One region of the Nocardioides candidus genome, then DNA from elsewhere that is predicted to be linked to it. Evidence: predicted binding sites of a transcription regulator. Region 1 holds the regulator's gene; each other region holds the start of a gene.
The links. The regulator LexA, encoded in region 1, represses DNA repair genes until DNA is damaged. The targets are predictions, from matches to a motif close to TCGAACANNTGTTCGA.
Positions count from the first base shown of each region.

Region 2: ACAX67_RS13045 (HNH endonuclease signature motif containing protein) is a predicted target of LexA. The motif match lies at 1,454-1,469, and genes of this name have one in related genera.
Region 3: ACAX67_RS12965 (alpha-ketoglutarate-dependent dioxygenase AlkB) is a predicted target of LexA. The motif match lies at 3,429-3,444, and genes of this name have one in related genera.

Region 1 covers NZ_JBGGWC010000001.1:1,063,601-1,069,476, forward strand. The annotation lists gene ACAX67_RS05245 (ATP-dependent DNA helicase) at 1-1,151, shown strand, start outside; gene ACAX67_RS05250 (MXAN_6640 family putative metalloprotease) at 1,148-2,734, opposite strand; gene lexA (transcriptional repressor LexA) at 2,782-3,492, opposite strand; gene ACAX67_RS05260 (LysM peptidoglycan-binding domain-containing protein) at 3,730-4,074, shown strand; gene ACAX67_RS05265 (PKD domain-containing protein) at 4,226-4,654, opposite strand; gene ACAX67_RS05270 (DUF6318 family protein) at 4,990-5,571, opposite strand.
Region 2 covers NZ_JBGGWC010000002.1:694,122-699,997, forward strand. The annotation lists gene ACAX67_RS13040 (serine/threonine-protein kinase) at 1-173, shown strand, start outside; gene ACAX67_RS13045 (HNH endonuclease signature motif containing protein) at 178-1,422, opposite strand; gene ACAX67_RS13050 (sialidase family protein) at 1,571-3,589, opposite strand; gene ACAX67_RS13055 (IS110 family RNA-guided transposase) at 3,968-5,113, opposite strand; gene ACAX67_RS13060 (calcium-binding protein) at 5,438-5,876, shown strand, end outside.
Region 3 covers NZ_JBGGWC010000002.1:672,433-678,308, forward strand. The annotation lists gene ACAX67_RS12930 (chorismate mutase) at 1-55, opposite strand, end outside; gene ACAX67_RS12935 (HD domain-containing protein) at 115-732, shown strand; gene ACAX67_RS12940 (DUF4031 domain-containing protein) at 715-999, opposite strand; gene ACAX67_RS12945 (hypothetical protein) at 1,025-1,801, opposite strand; gene ACAX67_RS12950 (hypothetical protein) at 1,803-2,120, opposite strand; gene ACAX67_RS12955 (DUF8819 family protein) at 2,215-2,589, shown strand; gene ACAX67_RS12960 (GntR family transcriptional regulator) at 2,621-3,295, opposite strand; gene ACAX67_RS12965 (alpha-ketoglutarate-dependent dioxygenase AlkB) at 3,467-4,090, shown strand; gene ACAX67_RS12970 (LemA family protein) at 4,095-4,655, opposite strand; gene ACAX67_RS12975 (DUF2207 domain-containing protein) at 4,698-5,876, opposite strand, start outside.

The DNA of each region.
Region 1 (5,876 bases):
CCGCCGACCGGATGGCCGCCAACGCCGACACCGACGTGCTCTGGCTGACCGAGGGCACCGACCGGCTGCCTCCGCGCCTGTGCATCGCCCCGTTGCAGGTGTGGGGCCAGCTGCGCGCCAAGCTGCTGGCCGACAAGACCGTGGTGATGACCTCGGCCACCCTGATGCTCGGCGGTGACTTCACCTCCGTCGCGACCTCGGTCGGCCTCAAGCCCTCCGAGCGCGTCCCCCTCGGCGGCTTCCCGGTGGTCGAAGAGGTCGCGCAGCGCAGGCCGATGGTCGAGGAGGTCGCGCAGCGCACCCCGGTGGTCGAGGAGGTCGCGCAGCGACCGTCACGAGACCCCGGCGCCCCGACGGTCGAGGAGGTCGCGCAGCGCAGGCCGGTGGTCGAGGAGGTCGGCCCGCGCAGGCCGATGGTCGAGGAGGTCGCGCAGCGACCGTCACGAGACCCCGGCAAGCCGACCGGCGACCCCCAACCCTGGGTCGGCCTCGACGTCGGCAGCCCCTTCGACTACGGCAAGCAGGCGATCCTCTACATCGCCCGCCACCTGCCCCAGCCCGGGCGCGACGGTCTCGGCCCGGCGCAGCTCGACGAGATCACCGAGCTGGTCGACGCGGCCAACGGGCGCACGCTCGGGCTGTTCTCGAGCCGGCGCGCGGCCGAGACGGCCGCCGAGCACGTGCGCTCGAAGCTGCCCCACCTGACCACGCTCGCCCAGGGCGACGCCCAGCTGCCCGAGCTGGCGCGGCAGTTCGTCGACGACCCGCACACCAACCTCTTCGGCACCCTCGGCCTGTGGCAGGGACTCGACGTGCCGGGCGACACCTGCCAGCTCGTGATCATCGACCGGGTGCCGTTCCCACGCCCCGACGACCCGCTGATGAGCGCCCGCCAGCGAGCGGCCGACCAGTCGGGCGGCAACGGCTTCATGCAGGTCGCTGCCACGCACGCGGCGCTGCTGCTGGCGCAGGGCGCCGGACGGCTGATCCGCACCACGAGCGACAAGGGCATCGTGGCCGTGCTCGATCCGCGCCTGGTCACCGCCCGCTACGGCAGCTTCCTCAAGGCCAGCCTGCCGCCGATGTGGACCACGACCGATCCGGCCGTGGCGCGCAAGGCGCTGGCGCGGCTGTCGGGATCCACCGCCTAGACGCGCTGCGCCTCCGCGACGACCGACTGGTGCTGGTCCTGGTCGAGCGGGCGTCCGTTGCAGGTCCACTTGGTGCCGACCTCGCAGTTGTAGCGGGCACTGCCGTTGACCACGGTCACCTCGACCGCCTTCACCGCACCGGCGCCGAAGTCGAAGCTTCCGGTGTAGTCGCCGGCATCGGTGAGCTCGACGACGGTGGTGCGGACGCCGCCGGTCTCCAGCAGGACGCGAACGAGGGCGGCACTTCCGCGCTCGACCGGCGCGAGGTCCAGGCTGAGCGACAGGTGCCACCGCGGCCCGGTGTGACTGGGCTCGAACCGGTACGACGCCGAGGTGAGGTGGTCCTCGGCGAAGCCCAGCGCCTTGCGCGGCTGCGTCGGGCTGAGGGTCGTGCTGCCGTTGAGCCGGGTCGCGGGGTAGAGCCGCCCTTCGTCGTACCAGCGCCTGGGGTGGAGGTTGTCGGCCGCCATGCGGAGGAGCTGCGTGCGGAGGTCGGTCCCCTTGTCCGCCAGGGCCGCCTCGATCGCGGCCGTCGCGTAGAGCGCCGGCGCGGTCGCGGTCGCGGCGTCGGCGTTGCGCCACATGGTGCGCACCAGGATCGGCAGTCCGGCCTGCGCCTGCGGGAAGTGCTCGGTGAGGTGGCGGAAGAAGATCCAGGCGCCGTACCAGTAGCCACCGCGGAACGTGTCGAGCGGCAGGCCGGGCTTCCCCATCGGGCCGTAGGGCAGGTATCCGGTGTTGTCGTTCACGGCGTCGAAGACCTCGTCCTCGGCCCAGGTCGCCGTGGCCTCCATGAACCAGGCGTCGGCGCCGATGTCGTAGCCGAACTGGACGGCGTGGAAGTACTCGTGCGCCGCCGTCACCTGCATGTTCTGGGTCGACGTGTGCCGCGGGAACTCACGGTGGCTGTAGTCGTTGTCCAGCACGCAGTAGGCCCAGGTCGCGCCGTGCCGCGGCAGCGACGAGGCGTCGGTGGTGCAGTAGCCGTAGAGGCCCTGGTTGCCGATCTGGGCGAGGTAGATGTCGGAGCGGCCGTCGCCGCCACGGGTGCCGTCGCTCATCGGCCGCCGGTAGCCGGCGTCGACGTAGCGCTGGTGCACGCGCGTCATGGTGGCCAGCACCTTCTCGACGTAGTCGGGCCGGTGGTCGCCGTCGCGGTTGCGCCGCGGCACGCCGTTGACGGCGTCGTCGGCCTTCGTCACGTAGTGGACGCACACCGTCTTCGAGCACATCCTGCGCACCGACTTCGTGGTGTAGCACGACGCGTCGGGGCAGCGGTTGGGGTTGGCGGTCGGACGGGAGAGGTACGTCGACGCCTCCCGCTGCTGCGCGGGCGGAAGCGCGCTCCGGAGCAGTGCCAGGTCGCGCAGTGCCAGGGTCAGCTCGCCGCTGTCGGTCCCGAGCGTGCTGTCGAGGCCGTCGTCGAGCAGCGAGGTGACCTTGTCGAGGGCGGCCTCGGCACGGGCCGCGCGGTGGGCGGTGTGCCGCGGATCGGTGCGTTGCGGGTCCGCCGCGGCGTGCGCCGTGGGCGCGGCGAGCAGGGTTGAGCACAGCAGCAGGGCGAGCGAGCCGAGACGGAGCATGTCCCTGACTCTATGTCGCGCCTAAACGGCCCGACGAACCGTGACCATCACATGCGGCGCAGGACAGCGGTGACCTTCCCGAGGATCGTGGCGTTGGTGCCGTCGATCGGCTCGAAGGCGTCGTTGTGCGGCAGCAGCCAGACCTTGCCGTCCTTGCGCTGGAACGTCTTGACCGTGGCCTCGCCGTCGATCATGGCGGCGACGATCTCGCCGTTCTCCGCGGTGGGCTGCTGGCGGATCACGACGTAGTCGCCGCTGCAGATGGCCGCGTCGATCATCGACTCGCCGCTGACCTCCAGCAGGAAGAGCTGGCCGTCGCCGACGAGCTGGCGGGGGAGCGGGAAGACGTCCTCCACGCGCTCCTCGGCGAGGATCGGTCCGCCGGCGGCGATCCGGCCGACGACCGGCACGTTGGTGGGCACCGGGTTGCTGTCGCCGTAGCCGGTGATGTCGTGGGTGCTCTGCATCGACTCGGGCAGCACGACCTGGAGGGCGCGGGGCAGGCTCGGGTCCTTCTTCAGGAAGCCCTTCTCCTCCAGCACGCGCAGCTGGTGGGCGACGCTCGAGGTGCTGGTCAGGCCGACGGCGCTGCCGATCTCGCGCATGCTCGGCGGGTAGCCGCGCTGGTCGATGCTGTCCTTGATGTGCTGCAGCACGCGCTGCTGGCGCGGGGTGAGCCCGGTCGCGTCCGGGGGTCCGTCGGGCAGCTCGCTGACCTTCTTGCCGCGCGCCTGGGTGTTCGCCTGCTTGTCCGCCATGTCGCCGACGGTAACGCCGATCACGCCTCGGTTTCAAACATCTGTTCGAACCGGCGTGTCGCGACACGCCGTCGAACATCTATTCGACCAGGTCCTTGATCCGTTCGAACCTTTGTTCTAACCTCGTACATGTGTTCGATCGAACTGTTGATCGAACGGCCCGGCAGGTTTCTGTCGGACCCCCTCGCTGAACTTCTCTCGAACACACCGACCAACTCTTCCCCGGAGGTCACACCGATGAGCACCCTCACCCTCGCCCCGCACGTCAGCTACAGCCGCCCGACCAGCGTCCGCCTCACGCGGCGCGGCCGACTGGTGGTCTTCGGCTTCGGCGTGCTCCTCGCCTTCGCGCTCGGCGTGTGGTTCGCCGCCGGCTCGGTCGCGACCCAGGAGGCCGGTGTCGAGCAGGTGCAGGTCGTCACGGTCGCTCCCGGCGAGACCCTCTGGGACATCGCCTCCGACGCGGTCGACGTCACCGGTGACGGCGACGTGGCCGGCATGGTCGCCCGCATCAAGGACATGAACAGCCTCGACTCGAGCGTGGTCTACGCCGGTCAGGACCTCCGCGTCCCCACTGAGTGACGCTCGTCGAATGACCCCACGGTTCTACAACTGAATACTCCGTCCACGCACCGACCCGCGTGGACGCACCAAGGCGGCCCAACTGCCCGGGCCCCCTTAGGGGAAGACGAAGGGCGGACCCACGACCCCGGGTCCGTCCTTCGCTCCGTTTTCAGCTGCCGTAGCCCACGAGCGTCGGCCGCGCCTCGATCGCCCGCAGCGCCACCGACCCGCCGGGGATGGTGACGCTGCCCGGCACGGGTTTCCACCCCTGGCCGCCGACCCGGTAGTCCGCCACCCAGGTGGTGTCCACCGCCGGCGCGTACCTCCCCGTCCGCAGGTAGCTGTGCGTGATCGACAGCCTCGGGTACGGCGCTCCCGGCTCGTCCGTTCGCAACGAGTCGCCGTCGCCGAAGCGCCAGGTGTAGGAGTCGACCCGGATCCGCAGGTCCACCCGTTGCCCGAGGAGCCTCACGGTGCGATCGAGGGTCTGCTCGTGGGTGAAGAAGTTGGTGTCGAAGTTGACCAGGGTCTTCCCGCCCGGGGGCTGGACCGAGAGTGTCGAGGGCGGGAGGGGGATGCGCCGGAAGGCGGTCGCCACGAGGCCGCCGGTGACGGCGGGTGCGGCGTCGGAGGGACAGGAATAGGTCTCCCACAGGAGATCACCGGTTGGGGATTCAACCCACGAATGGGTCTTGATCGTGCCGTCGGCGCAGGTGAACTGCCCAGTACACACACTTTGGCAGGCAGATTGGGAGTGAAAGGTCCCGGTCGTTGAAGTGCTGGCGCTCCCGGACGTTGAGGTTCCTGCTGCATCGTCGTGCACCCAGACCCCAAACTGTCCGGGGCCCGATCCGACGTCGGCGCCGTCGTCGGCAAAGGCCGGACCGAGGCAGCACGCGGCGAGTGCGGCGAGCGCCGCGACGAACCATCGCATTACAGGAGCTCCACTGTCGTCACACTCCACGTACCTCGGACCAGGGCGACAGAGACCAGCCACTTTGCCGGGCCGCCCTTGAAGGTTCCGTTGAGGTTGCCGGCACCGACAGTTCGCTGCGTCTTCACAAGCGTGTGGGTGACCACAGCCCAGTGCTCGGGATCGGAAGACACCGGCTTCAGCGCCACAACCCTGTAGTTGCCGCCGACGATCTTGCCGCCGCGGCGATACACCCGGTTGATCCCTTGGATTCCGGCGGCGCAACCCGAGCAAGATGGCTGGTCGATGCGAGCGAGGAGATTGACGTCGCCGGTCTTCATCGCATAGTTGACGACACGCCAGTAGAACCTTACGAAGGCGGTAACTCCTGCTTGACCGCGCGATTCCGCCTCCGGCGGCACGGTCGGCTCAACAGGACCCGTCGCAATGGCCGTCGTCTCAGTCGTCGTACTCGTGACTTCCGAGCTCGACGACGCGCTTGGCGTGCCCGGGTCTCCGGGCGGATCATCGCCCCCGCCGCACCCGCCGAGCACCACCATCAGAAGCGCGGCCGCACCGAGTGCGGGCGCGCGCAGAGTCATCCCCATCAGAGCCTCCCGAGATCGAACCCCGCCCAGACCCATGGCGGGAAGGCGAAGGTAACCCGGGCAGAGCCAATCCGAACAGGTCAGTGTTCTCGGATGTGGAAACGCCGTAGTCGATCGCCCGCGATCTTCGACGCCGACCCCACGGGCAGCTGCCGATCCTCGGTCGCGAGGCCGCCATCCCGCGCGTCCGCGCGGTCCGCATGACCGGCCGCCCGCGCCGGCCCGTGGACCGGACCCGGCGCCGACGGAGCTGATGAGTCGTGCCCGCCGCAACCAGCGAGGGAACCGATGACGAGGGC
Region 2 (5,876 bases), on a different contig from region 1:
TCTGGAGCACCATCGACTCCGTGTCGGTCGACAGCGCGACCGAGAGCAGCGACGGCGCCGTGACCGTCGACCTCACCTACGTCTCCGACGCCGGCACGGAGTCCGAGACGCGGCTGATCACGGTCGAGGACACCGGCGAGGGGATGCAGATCGTGGGCGATCAGGTCACCTGACGGCCTATCTCTTGCGGTGGAAGCGGATGGTGCCGTTGGGCAGGGTGTGGTGGGTGTAGGTGGGGTCGTGGATGAGGTGGTGGTGGTGGTTGCAGGCGGGTCGGGCGTCTTTGAGGTCGGTGTGGCCGCCTTGTGACCAGGGTTTGAGGTGGTGGGCTTCGCACTCTCGTGCTGGGACGGCGCAGTGTTCTTCGATGCAGGTGGGGTGGAGGAGTGCCATGGCTCGGCGCTGGGCGGTGGTGAAGAGTCTGCGTCGGCGGCCGAGGTCGAGGACCTCGCCGTTGCCGCCGAGGACGGCGGGGATGATGTCGGCGGTGCAGGCCAGGCGGCGGATCGCGGTGGCGGAGAGGGGTTGGCCGCCGAGGATGGTGCCGGTGCCGAGGTCCTTGACCAGGCAGGCGAGCGGGATGGTGACCAACAGCGTGGTGGTGTCGCCGCCGTGGGTGGGGAGCTGGGTGGGGTCGAGGTGCTCCAGGAGCGCGCAGAAGGCGTGGGCGAGCCGACGGCGGTAGGGGATCCGGTCCTCCTCCCCACCGACCGCGGAAGCGTGTTTGCGGGGGTTGGTGTAGGCGTGCAGATAGGCCAGGAGCCGCTGCGCTGACTCGTCGGGAAGCACGCCGGTGATGCGGGTGGTGCCATCACCCAGAGGCTTCAGGGAGAGACGGGCGTCCTCGCGGGCGCGTCTCTCTTCTTCTTCGAGGCGGCGGGCTTCTTCGTCCTCGGCGATCTCGGGTGCGGCGACCTCCAGGATCCGTCGGGCCAGGATGCGCAGCTCTTGGGGGTTGTGGTCGGCGGCGAGGTCGACCAGGTGCGCTTCGGCGGCGTGGAGGACCTCGGCGCCGATCCGGTCGGGCAGGTCTTCCAGGCCACGCACGATCACCTGTGCCTGCTCCATTGAGCACCGGCCTTCGGTGATGGCGGCGGCGACCTGCAGCCACCGTTCGTCCAACGCGGTCGCGAGCCTCTGCTGGGCGCGCAGGGGTGCGGGCTCGGCCTGGGTGCGCGCCGCGATCCACGCCGCGACATCGCGGGCACCGTCCTCATCGGCCACATCGGCTGCGGCCGGCAGCACCCGCAGCTTCAACCCCGCCACCCGGCGTTCGAGCTGGGCGATCGCCAACAGCGCAGCACGCTTGTCGCCCGTCGACATGAACACCGGCTCATAGGCGGCGGAGTCCTCCAACACTGCGATCGCCCGTTCGGCGCAGGAGGTGATCGGGTGCGGCTGCTGGACGAGCTCTGCGACCACGATCCGACCTTCCCCCGAGTTGATAGCTCAATCGTACATGTGTTCGATCCCAAATGCAACACTCTGGCGCCGGTTCGGCATTCGCCGCGCGATGCCGTTCGGCCGCTCAGCGTCGAGGGGCAGACCTTCGGAGCGAGCCTTCAGCAGCTCACGGCGCCGGCGGGTTGACGACCTTCGCGGACTTGTCCGACAACACCGTCTCCGTGCGGTTCTGGAACTCGTCGGTCACGGTCGCGGTGACCTCCACCTTGAAGGTGTAGCCGCGGTCGGCGCTCGTCACCTTGTAGGTCGAGGTCGTGACGACCGGGCTCGTGAGGTTGCACTGCGTGCCGTCGGCGGCGCACCGGAACCAGCGGCGCGTGTACGTCGGGTTGGTGCCGGTCCACGTCCCTGACGTCGACTGGAGGGTCGTGCCGACGTACGCCGAACCGATGATCTTGGGCTTCGCGGTGTTGACCGGCTTGCGCTCGTAGACGGAGCCCGAGATGCCGGCCAGGCGCTCCGGCGACTTAGTGGTCCCGATCTTCCCGACGACCGTGGCCTGGATGACCGACCCGACGTCGTCGACCGTGCTGGTGTAGGAGATCCCGGTCTCGTCCGTCAGCTGCACGCAGGGGCTCAGGTCCTGGTCGCAGCGGTACCAGCGGTACTCGAACGTCGTCGGCATGGGCGTGCCGTTGGCCTTCCACTGGTCCGAGGGGAGGTCGCTCGGATCGATCGTGAAGGTCGCGCCCCACGGGGCCGAGGCGCCGTTGAGCAGCTTCGGGTAGTTCGTCGGCGGAGTCGGCACCGGTCCCGAAGGCGCGGTGATCGGTCCGACCGGGCCGGACAGCACCTCGCTGGAGTACACCGGTGTCACCAGGTTGATGGCGCGCACGCCGACCCGGACGTACTTGCCGACGTCCGCAGCGGTCGTGAGGTAGGCGCGGCCCGTCTTGCCCCCGATGTTGGCGCAGCTGCCGGGCGCCGTGGTGGTGCAGCGCTTCCACTGGTAGCGGTAGCGGAACGGCCCGGTGCCGGCCCAGACACCGGTACGGGCGGTCAGCGTGTTGCCCCTCACGCTGCTGCCGGTCGGCGCGGCGATGGCACTCGGTGCCTGCAGCGCGGAGAGCGGGAGCGCGAAGATGCCGTGCCCCTGCGTGCCGGCGATGAGGCTGCCGGGCGCGCCGAAGCCGATGTTGAGCGACCAGACCGACTCGCTCCCCATGCCGATCTCCCCCGGCGCGTTGACCTTGGTGTCGGACATCTTGCTCCAGTGCTCACCACCGTCCACGGTGGCCCACACCCCGTTGTTGGTGCCCACGACGATGCGCGGCTCGCCACCACCCCAGTAGGCGGACGGGACCAGCTGGAACGCACGGACCTGCGTCGCGAGGAGGGCGCCGGAACCCGAGCCGGTGGCGTCGTACCAGGTCACGCCGCCGTTGTCCGAACGGTAGACGCTGCCCGTCGTCGCAGCGATCAGCTCGGTCGGGTCGAGCGGGGACACGGCGAGCCGCAGCGCCGACTCGCCGGGCGGGATGCCGTCGGACGACAACGTCCAGCTCTTGCCGGCGTCCGTGGAGATGTAGAAGCCGGTGGCAGACGCTGCGTACATCAGGCTGCCGGCACCCTTGGTCAGGGAGAACGCCCCGCCGACGACGCCGGTCGCCGCGGTCCACTTCACGCCGCCGTCGGAGGAGTAGAAGATGCCGTCACGACCCGACCCAGCGGTGCTCACCACGATCTGGGTGGTGCCGGCGCTCGGGAAGACCACGGACTGCACGCCACCCTGGTCGAGCCGCATCGGCTGCGGGGTCGACGCGGCGACGCCGAGCTTGGTCCATGTGCCGTTGCCGGTGCCGCGGTAGAGGCCGTCGCTCGTCGCCAGGAAGATCTGACCGGCCTGGCCCTTGGCCTGGTGCACCTGCTTGCCGAGCGTGCTCAGGTTGCCGCTGATGTCGGTCCACGGACCCACGGCATTGGAGGAGGTGAAGACACCGTCGGTCTCCGAGCCGGCGACGAGCTGCCCGGGCGTCACGTAGTCGAGCGACCGGATCCAGTGGTCACCCAGGTTCCACTTCACCCACTTGTCCGGCACCGCCGCTCGCGCGGGCGACACCGTGGAGGCGACGAGCACCATGGGCAAGAGGGTCAGTGGCAGCAGGAAGAGCAGGATGCGTCGCACGCTCGGGACACTAGGTGAACCGGCCGCCCCGCGAGGCGAGTCGCGGAAATTGGTTGGAGCTGCCCACGACTCGCGACCCTGCTCCCCGGGTAGGAGTCGAACCTACGTCGCTTGTCCTGATTCAAAGGCGAGAGCGAGGGTGCTGCTCGGTGATCGGAGGTGACGCCCCGTCCGCCTGAGAGCGGGAGATCCCGGCCAACGGTGCCGGGGCGTGTCGGCTGGCTTCAGGCCGTCTGTGAGAACGACGGCCCCCGGTCACCCGATTCCCCGGCACGCCGCCTCGCGCGGTTCGCTAGGCGTGGTCGCAGATGGACCGCACGGATGTGCAGCGTTTTCGTGAACCGTCTCGGCCCCATCCGCTAATGGCTCCCTTCTGTGTCAAGACACCTTCGGGAGCGCGGGTTTAGGGTGCTGGGTGGCGGGTCCGTGGAGTGGCTTGTCCGAAGAGCCGGCGTTGGGATGTAGGCCGGTCGCGCTGGAGTCAGAGTCGCGTCCCTGTTGCCCTCCCGGGCCCGTCGCTGTGTGCGCGGCGAGGTCGGCGATGAGGGTTCGGTAGATGGTGTCGGAGAGTCGTCGTTTGAGGCAGCGCATGGCCTCACCGGAGGTCTTGCCGGCTGCTTTCTTGCGGTCGTAGTAGGCGCGGCCTTCGGTGGGGTTGCGGAGCTGGACCGTGGCCATGATGTGCAGTGCTCTGTTGATCTGCCGGTTCCCGCCGCGAGACAGCCGGTGCCGGACGTTGTCGCCAGAAGAGGCGTCGATCGGGGCGGTGCCGGTCCAGGAAGCGAAGTGGTTGCGGTCGGGAAAGCGGGTCACGTCGCCAACCTCGACCAGCAACCGAGCCGCGCCGGCGGGGCCGATGCCGTGCAGATCGAGCAGTCCGGTGCGGGTTGCTCGGACCAGCTCGGCGAGTTCCTTATCTGCGGCCTTCTTGCGCTGATAGATCCGCTCCAGGTCAGTGACCAGCTCGGCGGCCACGCGCTTGCGGGTCTTGCCGACGATGTCGCGGGGTCGCACACCGGTGAGGAGTCGCCTGGCTTGAGCTGCGGAGAGATCCTTCTTCGCGCCGCCGGGGATCAGTTCGAGCAGCAGAGCGTGCAACTGGCTGATCTTGCGCGTGTGTTCCTCGCCGAGGGATCGTCGGCGATCCACGAGCAGGCGGAGGACCTCGAGCTCTTCGTTACGCACGACGGGTCGCAGTCCGCTCATCCTGGTGCCGACCAGTGCGACGGAGTGGGCGTCGGTGGCGTCGGTCTTGCGTCCCTGACCGGTCGCGAACACGCGTGTGCGGGCCGAGAGCTTGGGTGGCACGTCGATGACTTTTTCACCGTCGGCGACCAGCCGCATGGCGATGTGGCGGCCGATCCCGTTGCAGCCCTCGATCGCCCAGACCCTGTCTTTCCACTGGCTGACCGCGGCCAGCATCGAGCGGTAGCCGGTCGTGTCGGTGGCGAACCGTTCACCGCCAACAACGGCCTCATCGGCCGTCATCACCTCGATGGTCACCGACCGTTTGTGCGGGTCCATCCCGATCACGACCCGCTGCTCAACTTCCGACATTAATGTCCTCCGTCCTGAGATCCGACTAGGTCGGGTCAGGAGGGCACCGCTGCTTCGAGCAGAGCAATCCCTTCTTGAGCCACTCCCGCCCTTGCGGTGGTCGGGGATGCGCAGGCCATTAGAGAGCCACACCCCGAAGGTGGGCAGCCGAATAGAGAGCGACAAGCCCGACCACCTCGACCGAGCCTCGTCAGCCCCGGTCGTGCGGTCAATGAAACAAGCAGCCGAGTAGCGGTCGCGTCGATCAGCTGAAACCGGGGCGCTGAGTTCGATGGCGCCTATCGTTGGGACATGGTGCGCCTCCTGGTTGTCCTCATGTTGACCGCCGCTGGGTCGCTCGTTCCGGCGCTCGCTGCGCCCACCGCCGAGGCCGGCACGGCGATGTGCGGAGGCGCCGTCGTGACCATTGACCTGAACCAGCCGGGAGCGCCCGATCCGGAGCGGGACGCACGTGACGTCGTGCTGGGCACCCCGGGCGGCGACCGCATCGAAACCGGTGCGGGGGCGGACGTGGTCTGTGCTGGTGCCGGCGGGGACGTGGTGCGGGGCGGCCGCGGCAACGACACGCTGTACGGAGAGGCTGGCGCCGACCTGATCGACGGGGCGGCTGGCTTCGACCACCTTTACGGGAACGCGGGGGCGGACACACTGCGAGGCGGCCGTCTTCAGGACGACCTCTATCCCGGCGGAGGAGCGCCGAGCGGTCGGCGGGACAGATCCTACGGCGGCG
Region 3 (5,876 bases), on a different contig from region 1:
TGTCGATGCTGGAGCGCAGCCGGAGCAGCTCCTCGTGGGCCTCGTCGGGTGTCACGAGGTCCATCCTCTCCGACCCCTCCCGATCCGCGGGAACTTGGACCACAATCGGGGACGATGCCTGACAGACCGAGTGACCCGACCACCCCGACGTGGCCCCTGACGGACGGCCTGGCCCTGCGCGACGCGCTCCTCGCGGCCTACGCCGAGCCGACCCGTGGCTACCACGACGAGCGGCACCTCGCCGAGGTGCTCGACCGCCTGGCCGAGCTCGCCTCGTCGGGCGCGACCTTCGACCGCACGTCCGTCGTGCTCGCGGCGTGGTTCCACGACGCGGTCTACGACGGGGAGCGCGACGCCGAGGAGCGCTCGGCCGCCTGGGCCGAGGAGGCGCTGCCGGGCCTGGTCGACGCCGCGACCGTGGCCGAGGTGGCGCGTCTGGTGCGGCTGACCGAGTCGCACCGCCCCGAGGAGGGCGACGCCAACGGGTGCGCCCTCTCCGACGCCGACCTCGGCGTGCTCGCGGCGCCCGAGGCGCGCTACGACGAGTACGTCGCCGCGGTCCGCACCGAGTACGCCCACCTGCCCGACGAGGTCTTCGCCGCCGGACGCGCCGACGTGCTGCGGGAGCTGACGTCCAAGCCGCGCCTCTTCCACACCGCCTTCGCGCTCGCCCACTGGGAGGAGCCGGCCCGGCGCAACGTCGAGCGCGAGCTGTCAGTCCTCGCCGCCTGAGCGCGCCGGGCGGCGGGCACGACGGCGGCGGAGACCCGCGGCCCTCAGCCGCCCGACGAGCTCGCGCGAGCTGACCGGCTCGGCCCCCAGAGCGACCACGTCGTCGTACCACTCCGACGGGACGTCGTAGTGGTCCCGGTCGAAGCCCCGCTCGGGGATCCCTGCGGTCCGCGCGAAGGCGTGCAGCTCGTCGTACGACGCATCGCTCGCCAGGTGGGACCACAACCGCCCGTGCCCGGCGGCGTTGGGCGGGTCGATGAGGATCACCCGGCGAGCGTACGACGTCACCTGCTCACCACGTCCCGCCACCGCCGTGCCCGGCGAGCTCGCGGTGGGCGAGGTCGACGAGCTCCTTCAGCGAGGAGAGCCGCTCACGCTGCTCGGCGACCCACGAGGTGACCTCGCCCTTCATGTCGAGCAGCCGGTCGATGATCCAGAGGATCCGCTCGACGTCCTCGATGATGTCGGTGACGGCGTCGAAGCCCTTGAGGGCGAGCTCGGCGCCCCAGGCCGCCCACCCGGCGGGACCGGAGACCCGCTCGAGGAGCTTGCGCACCAGGTGCTCGCCGCGCTCGACCAACTCCATGATCAGCTTCTCCACCTCGACCGCGAGGTGCTCGCACTGGTCGGCGACGAGGTCGAAGGCGGGGGCGGCCTCGGCGACGAGCAGCCCGAGCCCGCGCGCGGCGAGGGCGTGGCCGTTGAGACGCAGCAGGAAGGCCGCAGCCGCCTCCCCGCCCCACTGCGGCGAGGTGGCGAGCGAGAGCCGGCTGGCATTGCCGGCGTAGACGTCGAGCGCGTCGCGCACCCGGCCCGTCGCGGTCGCGTTCTGGCGGATCCGCCGGTAGTCGCCGGTCAGCGGGATGACGAGCAGCTCCTCGAGGCTGCCCTCGGGCAGCTTGCGCAGCCCCAGGCCGGCGTGGTTGAGCGCGTCGATGCCCTTGTTCACCACGTCGCGGATGCGGCACAGGGTGTCGTCGAGCGCCTCGAACTCCTCGTCGTGCTCGATCGTCTCCCCGCCGAGGTCGGGGGCGGCCAGGTCGAGGGGCTCGGCCTGCAGGAGCGCCATCTCAGGCCACCTCGGGCATCTGCTCGGCGACGCGGTCGTCGGCGGACCGGAGGTCGGCGGTCGCGGCGACCACCGCCGAGCGGATCGACGCCCAGTCCTGCACGGCCAGTCGCTCGACCTCGTCGAAGCCCTGGGCGAAGACGTCCATCAGGTCCGCCAGCGGCGAGAGCAGGCAGAGCGGGCTGGGCTCGAACCCCGCCCGCTGGCACACCCAGGTCCGGGCGTAGTCGAAGACCTGGTGCGCCTCCCCCGCCAGCTCGTCGAGGTCCCCCGGCAACCCCTCCAGATCGGCCCACGCCCTGATGTCGATGTCGGTCATGTGCGGCTCCTTCCGCTCCGCCCCGCGCGGGTGGCGGGGTCGGCGAGCGGGTGCCCGGGGCGTCGCAGTTGCCAAACCCCCGCACAATGGGGCTGTGGATGACCGCGTGATCTACGACGCCCGCGCGGCGGTCCTGGCCGACCTCGAGGCTCGCGGGGTAGCGACGGCCGGCACCGTCTCGGTGCTCGACGAGGCCTGCTCGCAGCGCCGCTGGTGGATCGAGCAGTGGCCCGAGGGAGCGGCGTACGTCGCCGGGCTGATCGCCCAGGACGTGCAGGACGCCCTCGTCGACGAGCACGGCCGCACCGACCGCACGGGCCTGTGGCCGCTGTGCCGGCACTGCGGGGACCTGCCGCTGCATGCCCTGCACATCGAGCCCGACCTCGGCGGACCGGACCCGGCCTGGGTGTGCGACGAGTCGGGCACGGCCGTGGCGGCCCTGGGCCGGCTCGGCGGAGAGCCGGGCTAGCCGGCGCCGGTCGGTGCCCGCCGGTGAGCTGTCAGCTGCCGACCTGGAACGACAGCGTGTGCTGGTCGGCGCGATAGACGCTCCGCGCGACCTCCACCGGCCGGTCCTCCCAGAGCGCGCGCCGGGTCAGGCGGATGACGACGGCGCCCGCGCTGCACTCCAGCAACGTCGCCTCCTCCTCGGTGGCGATCCCGGCCGAGAGCGAGTCCTCCGCCCAGGTGGGGCGACGGCCGCGCGCGGCGAGCTCGTCGTACAGGCTCGCCGGCAGGTCGGGGCCGTCGAGCAGTCCCGGCGCGAGCGCGGCGTTGATGTAGGCGTCGGAGAGACAGACGGGGCTGCCGTCGGCCAGGCGCAGCCGGCGCCAGCGCAGCACCGGCTCCCGCGGCCCGAGGCCGAGGGCCCGGGCGACGCCCGCCGGCGCCCGGACCTTCTCGGCTGCCAGGGTGCGGCTCTCCGCGACGGTGCCGCGGGTCGCCATGTCCTCGGTGAAGCTGGCGACACGGCTGGGTTTGCGCCGGGGCGGCGCGACGAAGGTGCCGCGGCCCGGGAAGCGCTGCAGCACGCCCTCCGCGACCAGGGCGTCGAGTGCCTGGCGCACGGTCATCCGTGCCACGCCGAAGCGCTCGACCAGGTCTCTCTCGGAGGGGGCGGCCGTACCGGGCGCGCATCCCGAGACCAGGTCCCGCACGTACTCCCGGATCGCCACGTGCTTCAATGCGCGACGGTCAGCCGTCCCCCTGTCGACTGTCTCCACAGGGGAAGGTTAGGGCCGCATACACCACCCGTCCCGGGAACGCCGAAACCTGCCGTGCACCGGACGTGCCACACCGTCACGCGATCCGAACAGATGTTCGAAGATTCGGGTATCCTCGTCGTCGTGGACTTCCAGAGCGCGCTCTTCGCCCCGGCTGCGGGCGGCGACCTGGACCTCACCCGGCTCGAGCGCCACGAGCTCAGCGCCGGCGCGTGGGTCGACGTCGCCCGAGGCTGGCTGACCGACCCCGACGACGTCTTCAGCACCCTCGTCGGCGAGGTGCCGTGGCGCGCCGAGCGCCGCAAGATGTACGACCGCGTCGTCGACGTGCCCCGGCTCGTCTACACCTACATGATCGGCGAGGACCTCCCCCACCCTGTGCTGACCGCTGCCCGCGACGCGCTCAGCGCGCACTACCTGCCGACGCTCGGCGAGCCGTTCCGGACGGCCGGCTGCTGCTACTACCGCGACGGCCGCGACAGCGTCGCCTGGCACGGCGACACGATCGGGCGCGGCTCCACCGACGACACCATGGTCGCGATCGTGTCGATCGGCGACCCGCGGCGGCTGGCGCTGCGCCCGCGCGACCGGTCCGACGGCACGGGGTCGCTCTCCTTCGAGATGGGCCACGGCGACCTGCTCGTCATGGGCGGCAGCTGCCAGCGCACGTGGGAGCATGCCGTGCCGAAGGTCGCCTCGGCCGGCCCGAGGATCTCGGTCCAGTTCCGGCCGTTGAACGTCTTCTGACCGGTCAGAACTCCACGCCCGGCGCGGCCGTGTGCGCCTCAGGTGCGTCGTAGAAGTCGCGCTGCCTCACCCCGGCCACGCCGGAGAAGAACATCCACGGGATGGTGCGGACCGACTGGTTGAGCTGGGCGGTGGCGTCGTTGTAGTACTGCCGGGCGAAGGCGATCTGGTCCTCGGTCTTGGCCAGCTGGGCCTGCAGGTCGCGGAAGTTGGCGTCGGCCTTGAGGTCCGGGTAGGCCTCCGCCACCGCGTTCACCTTCACCAGCGCCTGCTGCAGGGCCGCGTCGGCGGCGGCCTTCGCCGGTACGTCGTCGCCGGCCGCGGCGGCCGTCACCCCCGCGCGCGCCCGGGTCACCTCGTCGAAGACGCCGGACTCGTGGGCGGCGTACCCCTTGACCGTCTGCACGAGGTTGGGGATGAGCTCCGCCCGCCGGGTGAGCTGCACGTCGATCCCGCCGAGCGCCTCCTGGGCACCGACGTCCTGCTTGCGCAGCCGGTTGAAGCCGACCACGAAGAACACGACGAGGAGCACGAGCACGACGACGGCGATGATGGCGAAGAGCATGCTGAGGATCCTTCGGTCGGAGTTGCTGGCGAATCTAGGCGGTCACCACGAGCCGCCGCCACCACCGCCACCGCCGCCACCGCCGGAGAAGCCGCCGCCCCCGCCCGAGGACGACGAGCTCTGCGTGGCCTCGTAGGAGGAGATGGCGCTGCTGAGGGTGCTGTCGAAGTCGCCGACCATGGTGTCGACGAAACCGGTGGCGCCGTAGGTGTAGCCGTAGCCGGCGAAGTACGACGGAGCCGGCGGTTCGGCGCCCACCTCGACCCGGTACTTCTCCGCCCATGCATCGGCGCAGTCGAAGGCCACTGCGTAGGGAAGGTAGGCGGTGTAGAGCTCCTGGCGGCCCGAGAAGTCGAACCGGTCCTTGGCCGAGGGCGTCGACAGGATCCGCTTGAACCCGCCGATCCGCGACCACAGCTCGCGACCCGCCGGGGTGCGCTTGGTGGACGCCCCGGGCTGCATCAGGACGATCGCGGCGGCTGCGAAGGCCGCGAACGGCAGGCCCAGCACCGAGGCGTTCAGCGGCCTCCAGAACGTGAGGACACCGGTGACGACGATCGCGCCGAGCACGAGCAGCCCGCCCATGCCCCCGACGCCCGCCCGCGTGAGCAGCCCGTTGGCGACGGCCCAGGTCTTGGTGTCGGTGGTGAACCTGGACAGCTGCGACTGGAGCAGCTTGCCGGCCCCGACGTCCTTGCGGCTCGCGACGAAGTGGGAGCCCGGCCCCGACAGCAGGCCCGCGACGCTCGTGGTGACCGGGTCGAGCCCGGCCCAGCCCTGGGGACCGGCCTTGTCGCTGATCGTCCAGCTGTTCTCACCGCGCTGGAGGTCGATCGCGCCGTGCTCGGCGGCGTGCATCAGGCTCGCGACGAACGCGCGCCGGTCCACCGACTCGTTGAGGATGAACTGCGCCTGGGCCGGGCCGATGCCCTCCGGCGGTCCGTACATCAGCGGGAATCGAGGTTCGCGCTCGAAGGCGAGCCAGTTGAGCAGCAGGCCGAGTGCACCGAGGACCACCGCGAGCAGCACGAAGATGCCGAGTCGCGAGGTGTCGGTGCCGAGCACGTTGTCCAGGCGCGGCGCCCACGGCAGGGTCGCCTGGTCGGGCGGGGACACGTCCTGGCCGGCGATGAGCGTCACCGGGGTGTGCGGCCCGAGGTCACGGGCCCTGATCGTGAGGTCGGTGGTGCCGGCGCCCTTGACGTCGCAGGGTTCCGCGCC